2 regions of the Gordonia sp. PvP123 genome follow, and region 1 is predicted to be linked to the other one. Evidence: predicted binding sites of a transcription regulator. Region 1 holds the regulator's gene; the other holds the start of a gene.
What was found. Region 1 encodes LexA, which represses DNA repair genes until DNA is damaged. Its sites were predicted from a motif close to CGAACANNTGTTCG; they were not measured.
Positions count from the first base shown of each region.

Region 1 (5,185 bases):
GGGTCACGGTCGTGATCCCGCAGGCATTGCTCCCCCATGTGCGTCCGGCCGGATTCGACTGGTCGGTCCCCGGCATGCGCGCCGAACTGGCCACCGCACTGGTCAAGTCCCTGCCGAAGCAACTCCGCAAGAGCATGTCCCCCGCGCAACGATTCGCCGACCTCGCCCTCGGCCGACTCACCCCCCGCAAGGAGCCGCTGGCCGCCGGACTGGCGCGCGAGCTGTCGGCGATCACCAAGATGAGGGTCACCGCAGCCGATTTCGACGTCGAACGGGTGCCGGCTCACCTCCGGATGCACTTCGCGGTCGCCGACGATGCCGGACGGATCATCGCCCGCGCGGACTCGTTGTCCGAGCTCCAGCAGAAGGGTGTGCCCGCGGCGCCGCGAACGGTGTCACGCACGCTGTACCGGGCCTGGACCGCCGACGGGATCGGCACGCTCCCCGAACAGACGACGGTCGACGTCGCCGAGCAGCGGCTGACCCGCTACCCGACGATCGACGCGGTCGCCGATGACAAGGGCCGCCCGCGTGGCGTGATCGTCGTGGACGCGTCCTCCCCCTACGCCCGCGAGCGTCTCCGTCGTCGAGGGCTCGTCGCCCTGCTCGAACTGGCGATTCCCCCGCTGTCCAAACGCCTCGCCGGCTCACTCGATCCGGCCGAACGACTCGCCCTGAGCCTGAGTCCCTATGCGGACATCGAGGCACTGCTCGCCGACTGCACTCGACGGGCCATCCGGGACGCGACCATCGGTGTCGCCGACGCCGAGCTGGCGGCAGTCCGCTCGCCACAGTCCTTTTCGGCCTTCCTTGAGCGGATCAGGCCGCGCGTCGCCGAGGCCGCCCCGGACTATTTCTCGCTCGCCGTCGCGGCGCTCGAACGGCTGGCGCCGGTCCGCGCGGCGATCGACCGGCACGCCGGATCGCTGGCTGCCGACGACGTCGCCGAGCAGATCGACCATCTCGTGTTCGACGGCTTCGTGGCAGCCACCGCACGGCGGCATCTGGAGAACCTGCCGCGGTACCTCGACGGTGCGCGGGCACGTCTCGAGGCGCTGCCCGCGTCCGCCGCGCGCGACAAGGCCGGCGTCGCGGTCGTCGATCGCGTCGTCGAGCGGTGGGCCCAACGGCTCGAACAGGTCCCTGAGCACCGACGGGCGATCGTCGACGACGAGGCGCAGTGGCTCGTCGAGGAACTACGGGTCGGGTTGTTCGCCGAGCGTCTCGGTACCGCGTTCCCCGTGTCGGAGAAGCGCGTCCTACGAGCTCTGGACCGACTCGGCTGAGACGGGATCGGTGGTGGCGGTCTCGACACGTCCGCCACCGGACGCCGACGACTTCAGATCGTCGATCTCGCGCTGGAAGTCCTCCACCGAGTCGAACGACCGGTACACCGACGCGAACCGCAGGTACGCCACCTCGTCGAGATCACGCAGCGGACCCAGGATCGCGAGACCGACTTCGTTGCTGGGGATCTCGGCCGATCCGCTCGCGCGCACCGTGTCCTCGACCTGCTGGGCGAGTTGCGCGAGTGCGTCCTCGGCGACGTGCCGGCCCTGACAGGCACGACGCACACCGCGCATGACCTTCTCGCGACTGAACGGCTCGGTGACCCCGTTGCGTTTGACCACGGCGAGCACGGCGCTCTCCACCGTGGAGAATCGGCGCCCGCACTCCACACACGAGCGACGCCGTCGGATGGCCTGCCCTTCATCTGCGACACGCGAGTCGATGACCTTGGTGTCGTCGTTCTTGCAGAAGGGGCAGCGCATCGTGTCCTCACGCAGGTCGCGGGACGCTGGAACGCACCGAAACCGTGCGCCCCGCCGCTTCTCGGCCGGCCCCTGTGACATCGAGGATACCGCCCGGCCTCAGCGGTACCGGGGGGTGAGCAGGGGCTGACCCACCTGCAGCGCACTCGACGGCAGATCGTTCATCGCGACGATCTCGTCGATCACGATGTCGCGGGGCATCTCGGGCGCCACCCGGCCGGCGATCGTGCTGAGGGAATCCCCGGCGCGCACGTGGACGACCTCTGCGCTCACCGCGGCGGGCGTCATCGAGTCCGAATAGTTCTGACCGACGACACCGAACACCCACACGACGAACGCGAGGCCGACGCCGGCGAGGACCGCGACGGCGGTGCGGCGACGGCGACGGAACACCGCCGCATCCGGACCGACCGGCCCGCGGCCCCGGGCACCCACCGCGGAGCCGCAGTGCGTGCCGCCGACGCGTGGCGTCAGTGGCGACCCGCCCACCGGACGGTTGCCTGCCGGCCGGTTGTCGACGGGCCGAGAACCGTCGGTCAGCGGGGTCCGGGTCCGGATACGGTCGGCGCGGTCGGTGCGCGCCCGGACGGTGTCGGGACGCTCGGTACGGACGGGAGCGACGAGAGTGGCGGTGCGCATGGTGCCCTCCGGGTGTTCGGTGCGGGATCTTCGGGTGTTCGGGTGTCTGGCATCCGGTGTTCGAACTTCGATCAGATGTTCGATGCACTGATGTTCGAATTTGTAGCACGGCGCACCGACAAAGTCTCGCGACACATCGAACAAATGTTTGAGGTGGAGGTCGCACTCCGCTAGGCTCGGACGCGGCTGAACATCCCCACGGGCCATCTACCAGCACGTTCCGAAGACGAGAGGAACCGAACATGAGTGACACCGGCGATAGGCGCGGCCGAGCGCGGGGAGCCGACGACGAGGCCCCCATCGACGTCGCCGCCGCCGAGGCCTCACTCACCCCGCGCCAGCTCGGGGTCCTGGAAGTCATCCGCCGCTCGGTACGCGAGCGCGGTTACCCGCCGAGCATCCGCGAGATCGGCGACGAGGTCGGCCTGGCCTCGACATCGTCGGTCGCCCACCAGCTACGGACCCTCGAGCGCAAGGGTCTGCTCAAGCGGGATGCGAACCGGCCGCGTGCGGTCAACATCGCGCCGAGCGAATCGCCGTCGCCGGAGACCCCGCCGGCCGGCCGGCTGCCCGAGCCGACCTTCGTGCCGGTCCTCGGCCGGATCGCGGCCGGTGGCCCGATCCTGGCCGAGGAGGCGGTCGAGGACGTGTTCCCGCTTCCTCGCGAGCTGGTCGGCGAGGGCTCGCTCTTCTTGCTGCGCGTCGTGGGCGAGTCGATGATCGACGCCGCCATCTGCGACGGCGACTGGGTCGTCGTGCGGCAGCAGAACGTCGCCGACAACGGCGACATCGTCGCAGCGATGATCGACGGCGAGGCCACCGTGAAGACCTTCAAGCGTCAAGGCGCCAATGTGTGGCTGATGCCGCACAACGAGCTGTTCGATCCCATCCCGGGCAACGACGCCGTGATCCTCGGCAAGGTCGTCACCGTGATGCGGCGAGTCTGACCTCTCCCCCGACCGAACGGTCGAGCACCGCCGCGGCAGCTTCTCGCGCCGCGGCGGGGTCGGACGTGGCCAGCGCGGCGTCGGCGGCGGCGCGGCAGTCCTGCGCGGTCACCTCGCCGAGCCGAGCCCCCACCGCGGCGGCCGCGGCCGGCGCGCTGGACAGCGAGGTCACCCCGAGACCGACGAGCACGCAGGCGAGATTCGGATCGGCAGCCGCCTCACCGCACACCCCGACCGGCTTGCCCTGGCGGACACCCGCTGCGGCGACACCCGCGATCAGGCTGAGCACCGCGGGCTGCCACGGATCGGTCAATCCGGCGAGATCGGCCGACATCCGATCGGCCGCCATCGTGTACTGCGTCAGATCGTTGGTGCCGATCGACACGAAGTCCACCTCGGCGAGCACGGCCTCGGCCAGGATGGCGGCCGCGGGCACCTCGATCATGACCCCGGCGACCAGGCCCCGGCCGCGGACCTCCGCGGCGAAGGCGCGCGCCTCGGACGGCGAGGCGATCATCGGCGCCATGACCCACGGCGCGACGTCGGAACCCGACGCGGCGTGCGCGATCGCGTCGAGCTGGTGGGCTCGGATCTCGGGATGCGCCAGGGCGATTCGATCCCCACGGACACCGAGCGCGGGATTGGATTCGTCTGGGTGGGTCACGAACCTCAAGGGCTTGTCCGAGCCGGCGTCGAGGGTACGGATCACCACCTTCTGGCCGTCGAAGGCATCGAGTACCTCGCGGTAGATCGCCGCCTGCTCGTCGACCGATGGTTCGTCGGCGCGTTCGAGGAAGGCGAGTTCGGTGCGGAAGAGTCCGACGCCCTCGACCGGATGCCCGGCGGCGGCCCGCGCCGACGATCCGTCGGCGACATTGGCGAGCACCGAGACGGCGATGCCGTCGGCGGTCTGCCCCGGACCCGTCCACCCGGCGACGAGCTCGGCGTGCCGACGATCCTCCTCGACTCGCGCCCGCGCCGTCTGCGCATCGGGCTCCACCTCGACCCGGCCGGTCGTCCCATCGACGAGAATGGTTGTGCCGGGTGCGATCTCGGCGAGATCGGCCACGGCCACCACACACGGGATCCCCAGTTGCCGGGCGATGATCGCGGTGTGGCTGGTCGGCCCACCCAGCCGGGTGACGAGCGCGATCGTGGTCGTCGGGTCGAGGCCGGCGGTGTCGGCGGGCGCGAGGTCGTCGGCGAGCAGCACCGAGGGCACCTGCGGTGTCGGCACGCCCGGTTCGGGTAGACCGAGCAGTTCGGCGAGCACGCGGTCGCGAACATCGTTCAGATCGGTGACCCGCTCGGCCATCAACCCGCCGAGTTTGGTGAACACCGCCGCGAACTGATCGGTCGCGGCGACGGCAGCGGCCTCGGCCGTGGCGCCCTTGGTGATGAGCGCGCTCGCGGCCCCGATCCACCCCCGGTCCTCGGCGAGTCCCGCGGTCGCCGCGAGCACCTCCGCGGTCACCCCGGTGTTCTGGGAGGCGCGCGTACGCAGTCGCGAGGCGACGGCGCCGGCCGCCGTGGCGAAGCGTGTCACCTCGTCGGCACGACGCTCCTCGGCGATCTCCACGCCGACGCCGAGCTTCTCCGGCGAGTGATCGGGTCGCTCGCCCGGCCACAGCGCGGGACCGTGGGCCAGTCCGCCGACCACCGGGGTCCCTGTCAGGATCTGCGCCATCGTCTTGCCTCTCACTCGACTACCGATGTGACCACCGTTACAAAAAGTGCTTGACTTGTCAACACAAACAGGCGTAAACACAATTACTACAACATGCAATCCCACACGCCTCAACAAGCGGGGTGGTCGGAACCGGAGAT
Region 1 is NZ_JBEPPN010000001.1:342,261-347,445, forward strand. Features, by position in the region: gene hrpA (ATP-dependent RNA helicase HrpA) at 1-1,286, shown strand, start outside; gene nrdR (transcriptional regulator NrdR) at 1,260-1,772, opposite strand; gene ABIC25_RS01545 (LysM peptidoglycan-binding domain-containing protein) at 1,872-2,411, opposite strand; gene lexA (transcriptional repressor LexA) at 2,654-3,358, shown strand; gene ABIC25_RS01555 (phosphoenolpyruvate--protein phosphotransferase) at 3,336-5,045, opposite strand.

Region 2 (5,185 bases), on a different contig from region 1:
GAAAAACACAGACTTTCACGTCTCCAGCGGGCGTGAATTCGCAAGGAAACAAGCAAGGAACAGAAGATGCCTCCCAAGAAGAAGAAGCTCGCCGGGATCATCAAGCTCCAGATCTCGGCAGGCCAGGCCAACCCGGCCCCGCCCGTGGGTCCGGCGCTCGGTCAGCACGGCGTGAACATCATGGAGTTCTGCAAGGCGTACAACGCGGCGACCGAGTCGCAGCGCGGCAACGTCATCCCGGTCGAGATCTTCGTGTACGAAGATCGCTCCTTCGACTTCAAGTTGAAGACCCCGCCGGCTGCGAAGCTCCTCCTGAAGGCCGCCGGCCTGCAGAAGGGCTCGGGCGAGCCCCACACCAACAAGGTCGGGAAGGTGAGCATGGACCAGGTCCGTGAGATCGCCAAGACCAAGGCCGAAGACCTCAATGCCAACGACATCGACCAGGCCGCGAAGATCATCGCCGGTACTGCTCGGTCCATGGGCATCACGGTCGAGGGCTGATCTCCACTTACGAACATCCCGTGGGAGGGCCGGCTCGGCCCGCACCACACACCCTGCCGACTGACGGCGGAGAAGGAACAGAGCAATGAGCAAGAAGAGCAAGGCCTACGCGGCCGCGGCCGAAAAGGTCGACAAGACCAAGCTGTACAGCCCGCTGGAGGCTGTGGAGCTGGCCAAGGACACGTCGTCGAAGAACACCGACGCGACCGTCGAGGTCGCGATTCGGCTGGGCGTCGACCCCCGTAAGGCAGACCAGATGGTTCGAGGCACCGTCAATCTGCCGCACGGTACGGGTAAGACCGCCCGCGTGATCGTGTTCGCCGCAGGCGACAAGGCCGCCGAGGCCACCGCCGCCGGTGCCGACGAGGTCGGCGCCGAGGATCTGATCGAGCGCATCCAGGGCGGTTGGCTGGACTTCGACGCCGCGATCGCCACCCCGGATCAGATGGCCAAGGTCGGCCGCATCGCGCGTGTCCTCGGACCCCGCGGCCTGATGCCGAACCCGAAGACGGGCACCGTGACCACCGACGTCACCAAGGCCGTCAACGACATCAAGGGCGGCAAGATCAACTTCCGCGTCGACAAGGCTGCGAACCTGCACTTCGTCATCGGCAAGGCGTCGTTCGACCCGGCCAAGCTGGCCGAGAACTACGGCGCTGCGTTCGACGAGATCATGCGCGCCAAGCCGTCGGCTGCCAAGGGCCGCTACATCAAGAAGGTCACCGTCTCCACCACGACGGGCCCGGGCATCCCGGTCGACCCGGCGGTCACCCGCAACTTCGCGGAGGCACCGCAGGCCTGATCTCGCATCAGGCGTACTGAACACCCACGAGGGGTCCGGCATTTCGATGCCGGGCCCCTCGTGTTGTTTCTGCGTGGTTCGCCTCGCCGTATCGCGTGCACTCACGCGTGGTCGGCGAGGATGCGTGCGAGGGCTGCTTCGACTGGGGTCAGGGGCTGGGTGATGAGGCGCTCCGGCAGTGCCGGTGGGTGGATGAGTTGTCGGTAGGCGAGTTCGAGGCGTCGGCCGCGGTCGCCATAGCCGACGGCGTCGGGGCGCGACGGGTTTGGGCGCGACGGGTCGCCGGGCCCCTTGCTCCCTGAGGAGCGCCCGAAGCTTGCGGAGGGCGCGTCAGACCTGCTCCCTGAGGAGCGCCCGGAGCTTGCGGAGGGCGCGTCACGAAGGGTCCGGCGACCGAGTCTGCGAAACCCTCGGGTGGTCGGTCCGTGGATCTCGGCGCGTATGTCGCGTAGGTGTTCGGCGAATCGCCGGGGTATGTCGGGTAGGCGGTTGATGTGTTCGGGGTTGGGTGGTGCTCCGGGTTCGGCGTTGAGTCGCCAGATGCAGCGGCCTTCGTCGGGTCCGGTCCGTGCGATGTGGGTGGTGTATTGGCCGGGTTGGTCGCCGACCATGCGGTTGTGGCGTGGGCAGGCGGGTGCGAGGTCGTCGATATTGGTGAGACCGCCCTTGGCCCAGTCCTTGTGGGCGTGATGGAGTTCGACCTGGGTGGCGGGTTGGTCGCAGCCGGGTGCGGAACAGACTTCACCGTCGGGGCGGGCGAAGGAGACGAGGCGTTGTTCGCGGGTGGCGAGGCGTTTGCCGCGTCCGAAGTACAGCGGGACGGCGGTGGCGTCCTTGAATACTGCCAACCATGGTTGAAAGTCGCCGGCCATCGCGATCAGGTCGGGGATGGGCAGCAGGGTGCCGGTGGCGGTGGTGGCGAGTCCGGCTTCGCGGATCAGGTCGTTCAGGTCGGCTTTGATGATCAGATGGGCGGGCAGGCCGCGGTGCGAGGTTCCGAGTGTGCCGTCGGCGAAGCCGGCGGCCAGTGCCGCGTCGAGGGTGTCGTGATTTGTCTGGGCGGGGGTGCGTTGGTCGCGGTCGGCTGCGGTGGCCAGGGCGTCGGGGTCGGCGGTGCCGGCCGGTCCGGACGGTGAGTTGGGGTCGTCGGGGTTGTTGAGTCCGGGTGTGCCCCAGACGGCGAACATCATCGTGAGCCGGGCGGCGAGTTCGGGGGTGAGGGTGCCTGAGATCTTGGCGGTGCCGTCGGCGCGTTGGCGTCCGATCCACAGGTTGCGGCGTCGTTTCTGGTCGGTGTCGTCGGTGAGGGTGCCGTCGGGGTCGAGGTGGGCGAGGAGCCGCGCGCCGAGTTGGGTGATGTCGGCGGGTGTGTAATCGGCGGCGATCTCGGCCATCTGCCGCTCGGCGGCGACTCTGATGTCGTGGTCGATAGTGCCTGGGATGCGGTCGAGGACGTCGAGTGCGGCGTGTACGTGTGCAGAGCCAACCGCTCCCGCAGCGAACGCCTCAGCGAGGCAGGGGTGTTCGGGCGGTAGGACCTCGCCGCTGAGGCTGGTGCGGGTGGCGGTGGCGTCCATCTGCTCACGGCGACGCACCGGGTTCGACACCCGCAGCCGATGGGTCATGAACTGCATGAGCGTGCGGCAGCCGGTCTTGCGGGGGAGGTCGCGGGCCTCGGCCTGATCGATCTGCCGGTCACCGGCGACGGTCAGGCGTGCGACGGCGCGTTCGGTATCGGCTGCCACGTCGGCCAACTCAGTATCGGTGCACGGTGACAGGTCCACGGTCTGCAGTTCGTCGAGGATCGCATGCAATTCGGTGACGAGTTCGACGGCTCGCGGTTTCGGCGTGGCTGATTCGTCAGACATGGCCACCCCCCGAGAACCGTTGCTGCGAATGTATGTTCGAGTGTACACCGACACGGCTACATCGCAACCTCTGAAGCTCTGTTGTGCAACGGTATTCGTCGGCCAAGAGTTGTCGGTGCCTCATGGTAGGGGCCTGAATGCAGTCAGGTGTTGCGAACATCGACGGTGGGCGCACTGGATCCCCCAGGGGCGGCGGCACGACAATCGCCGCCGCCCGCGTGCTCTACGGGCGTTCGGCGACTCACTGCAGCCAGTTGTTGCCCCCGAGGTCCAGCTGCGCGACGTCGAGGCTCGGGGTGATTCCGGATTCCGGTGCGAGGCCGCGGTTCTCGAGGACATTGCGCATGATCTCGGCGGCGTCGATGTTCAGCGGGCTCGACACCCACATCGCGTACGGCAGGTTCACGAATCGGTTCTCGCGTACCGCCTTGAGATTGCGGCTGGCCGGGTTGGACCGCAGCGCGGCGATCTTCTCTTCGACCGTCTGGCCGGGGTAGTCCACGAACACGATGACGTCGGGGTCCGCGGTGGTGAGCCGTTCCCAGCTGACGGCGGTCCAGGTGTCCTCGATGTCCTCGGTCGCGTTGCGGGCGCCCGCGGCGTCGATGATGCCCTGCGGGCCGCCGTAGGCCCCGGAGGAGAAGATGGTGTCGGAGACGCTGTCGAAGACGAAGACCGTGGGCTTGTCGGCGGGTTGCGATGCGGCGCGGAGCTTCTCGAGGCGGTCGGCGACCTCGTCGGCCGCGGCGGCGCCCTGGTCCGGGTTGCCGGTGATGGTGCCGATGTTGCGCAGGTCGGTGTCGAGCGCGACCCACGGGTCCATGGTGCCGCGCTGCGCCTCACCCTCGACCTGCCGGCACGCCTCGGACAGCTGATAGACGTCGATGCCGTGGGACGCGAGGATCTCCGGCGTGATCCCGCGGGACTCGCTCATGCCGTAGTTGTATCCGGCATAGAGCACCTGGGGCTTCGCGGCGACGATGTTCTCGAGCGTGGGACGCTCGGCCGCGACCTCGTTCAGGGTGTCCACCTGAGGTCCGTACTCGAGCCGGAGAACATCTTTGTCGCGGGCGAGCGCACTGACCGCCACCATGTTGTCGCGGGCGCCCGCCGCCAGGGCGATCGCGATCATGCCACCGTCGTTGACGAACAGCCGGTCGAGCGGCTGGGGGAAATCGACGTCGGCTCCACAATTGGCCACCGTCACAGTGTCTTCGGTGGCCGCGGTGCTGTCGGTCGAGCATGCGGCAACTGCGCCCAGGGTCAGTGCGGCGACCAGGACGGCGGCGGTCGGGTGGACTCGGGAGGTGCGCGTACTCAAGGGATGTCCTCTCACAGGGTGTCTGTCGTCAGAGCTCGGGGAGCAGAAGTGTTGGGGGAGTTCAGCAGGAGGTGTGGCAGGCCCGTCGCCGGGTGGGTGACAACGGTCCCGGACACCTCGAAGACGGCCGCCAGCAGATCCGGCGTCAGCACTTCGACGGGTCGGCCCTGGGCGACCACGCCGCCGTCGGACACCACTGCGACACAATCGAAATGGCGCAGGACGAGGTCGAGGTCGTGCATCGCTGCCAGCACGGTGGCGTCGAGTTCGTCGAGGATCTCCATCAGCCGCAGGCGCCAGGCCGCGTCCAGATGATTGGTGGGTTCGTCGAGCACCAGGACCGGCGTCTGCTGTGCGAGCGCACGGGCGAGGACGACGCGATGCCGCTCGCCGCCGGACAGGTGGGTGCACGAACGGGAGCCCCAGCCGTCGAGGCCGACCTGCGCGAGCACCGCGCCGACCACCGTCGAGTCGTCGGGGCTCCCGGCCGACCAGGCCGAGCGGTAGGGGGTCCGGCCAAGGCCGACCGCCTCGGCGACGGTCAGTTCGGCCGAGGGCTGTTCCTCCTGGCCCACCACCGCTATCGAGCGGGCCCGCTGCCGCGACGGGAGTCGATGCAGGTCCTCGCCACCCACGTCGATGGTGCCGGCGACGGGACGTTCGAGCCCACACAGCGTGCGCAACAGGGTGGTC
Region 2 is NZ_JBEPPN010000003.1:216,447-221,631, reverse strand. Features, by position in the region: gene rplK (50S ribosomal protein L11) at 67-501, shown strand; gene rplA (50S ribosomal protein L1) at 587-1,303, shown strand; gene ABIC25_RS06445 (HNH endonuclease signature motif containing protein) at 1,405-3,171, opposite strand; gene ABIC25_RS06440 (ABC transporter substrate-binding protein) at 3,413-4,492, opposite strand; gene ABIC25_RS06435 (ABC transporter ATP-binding protein) at 4,504-5,185, opposite strand, start outside.
Region 2: a site for LexA is predicted at 3,197-3,210, ahead of ABIC25_RS06445 (HNH endonuclease signature motif containing protein). Genes of this name have one in related genera too.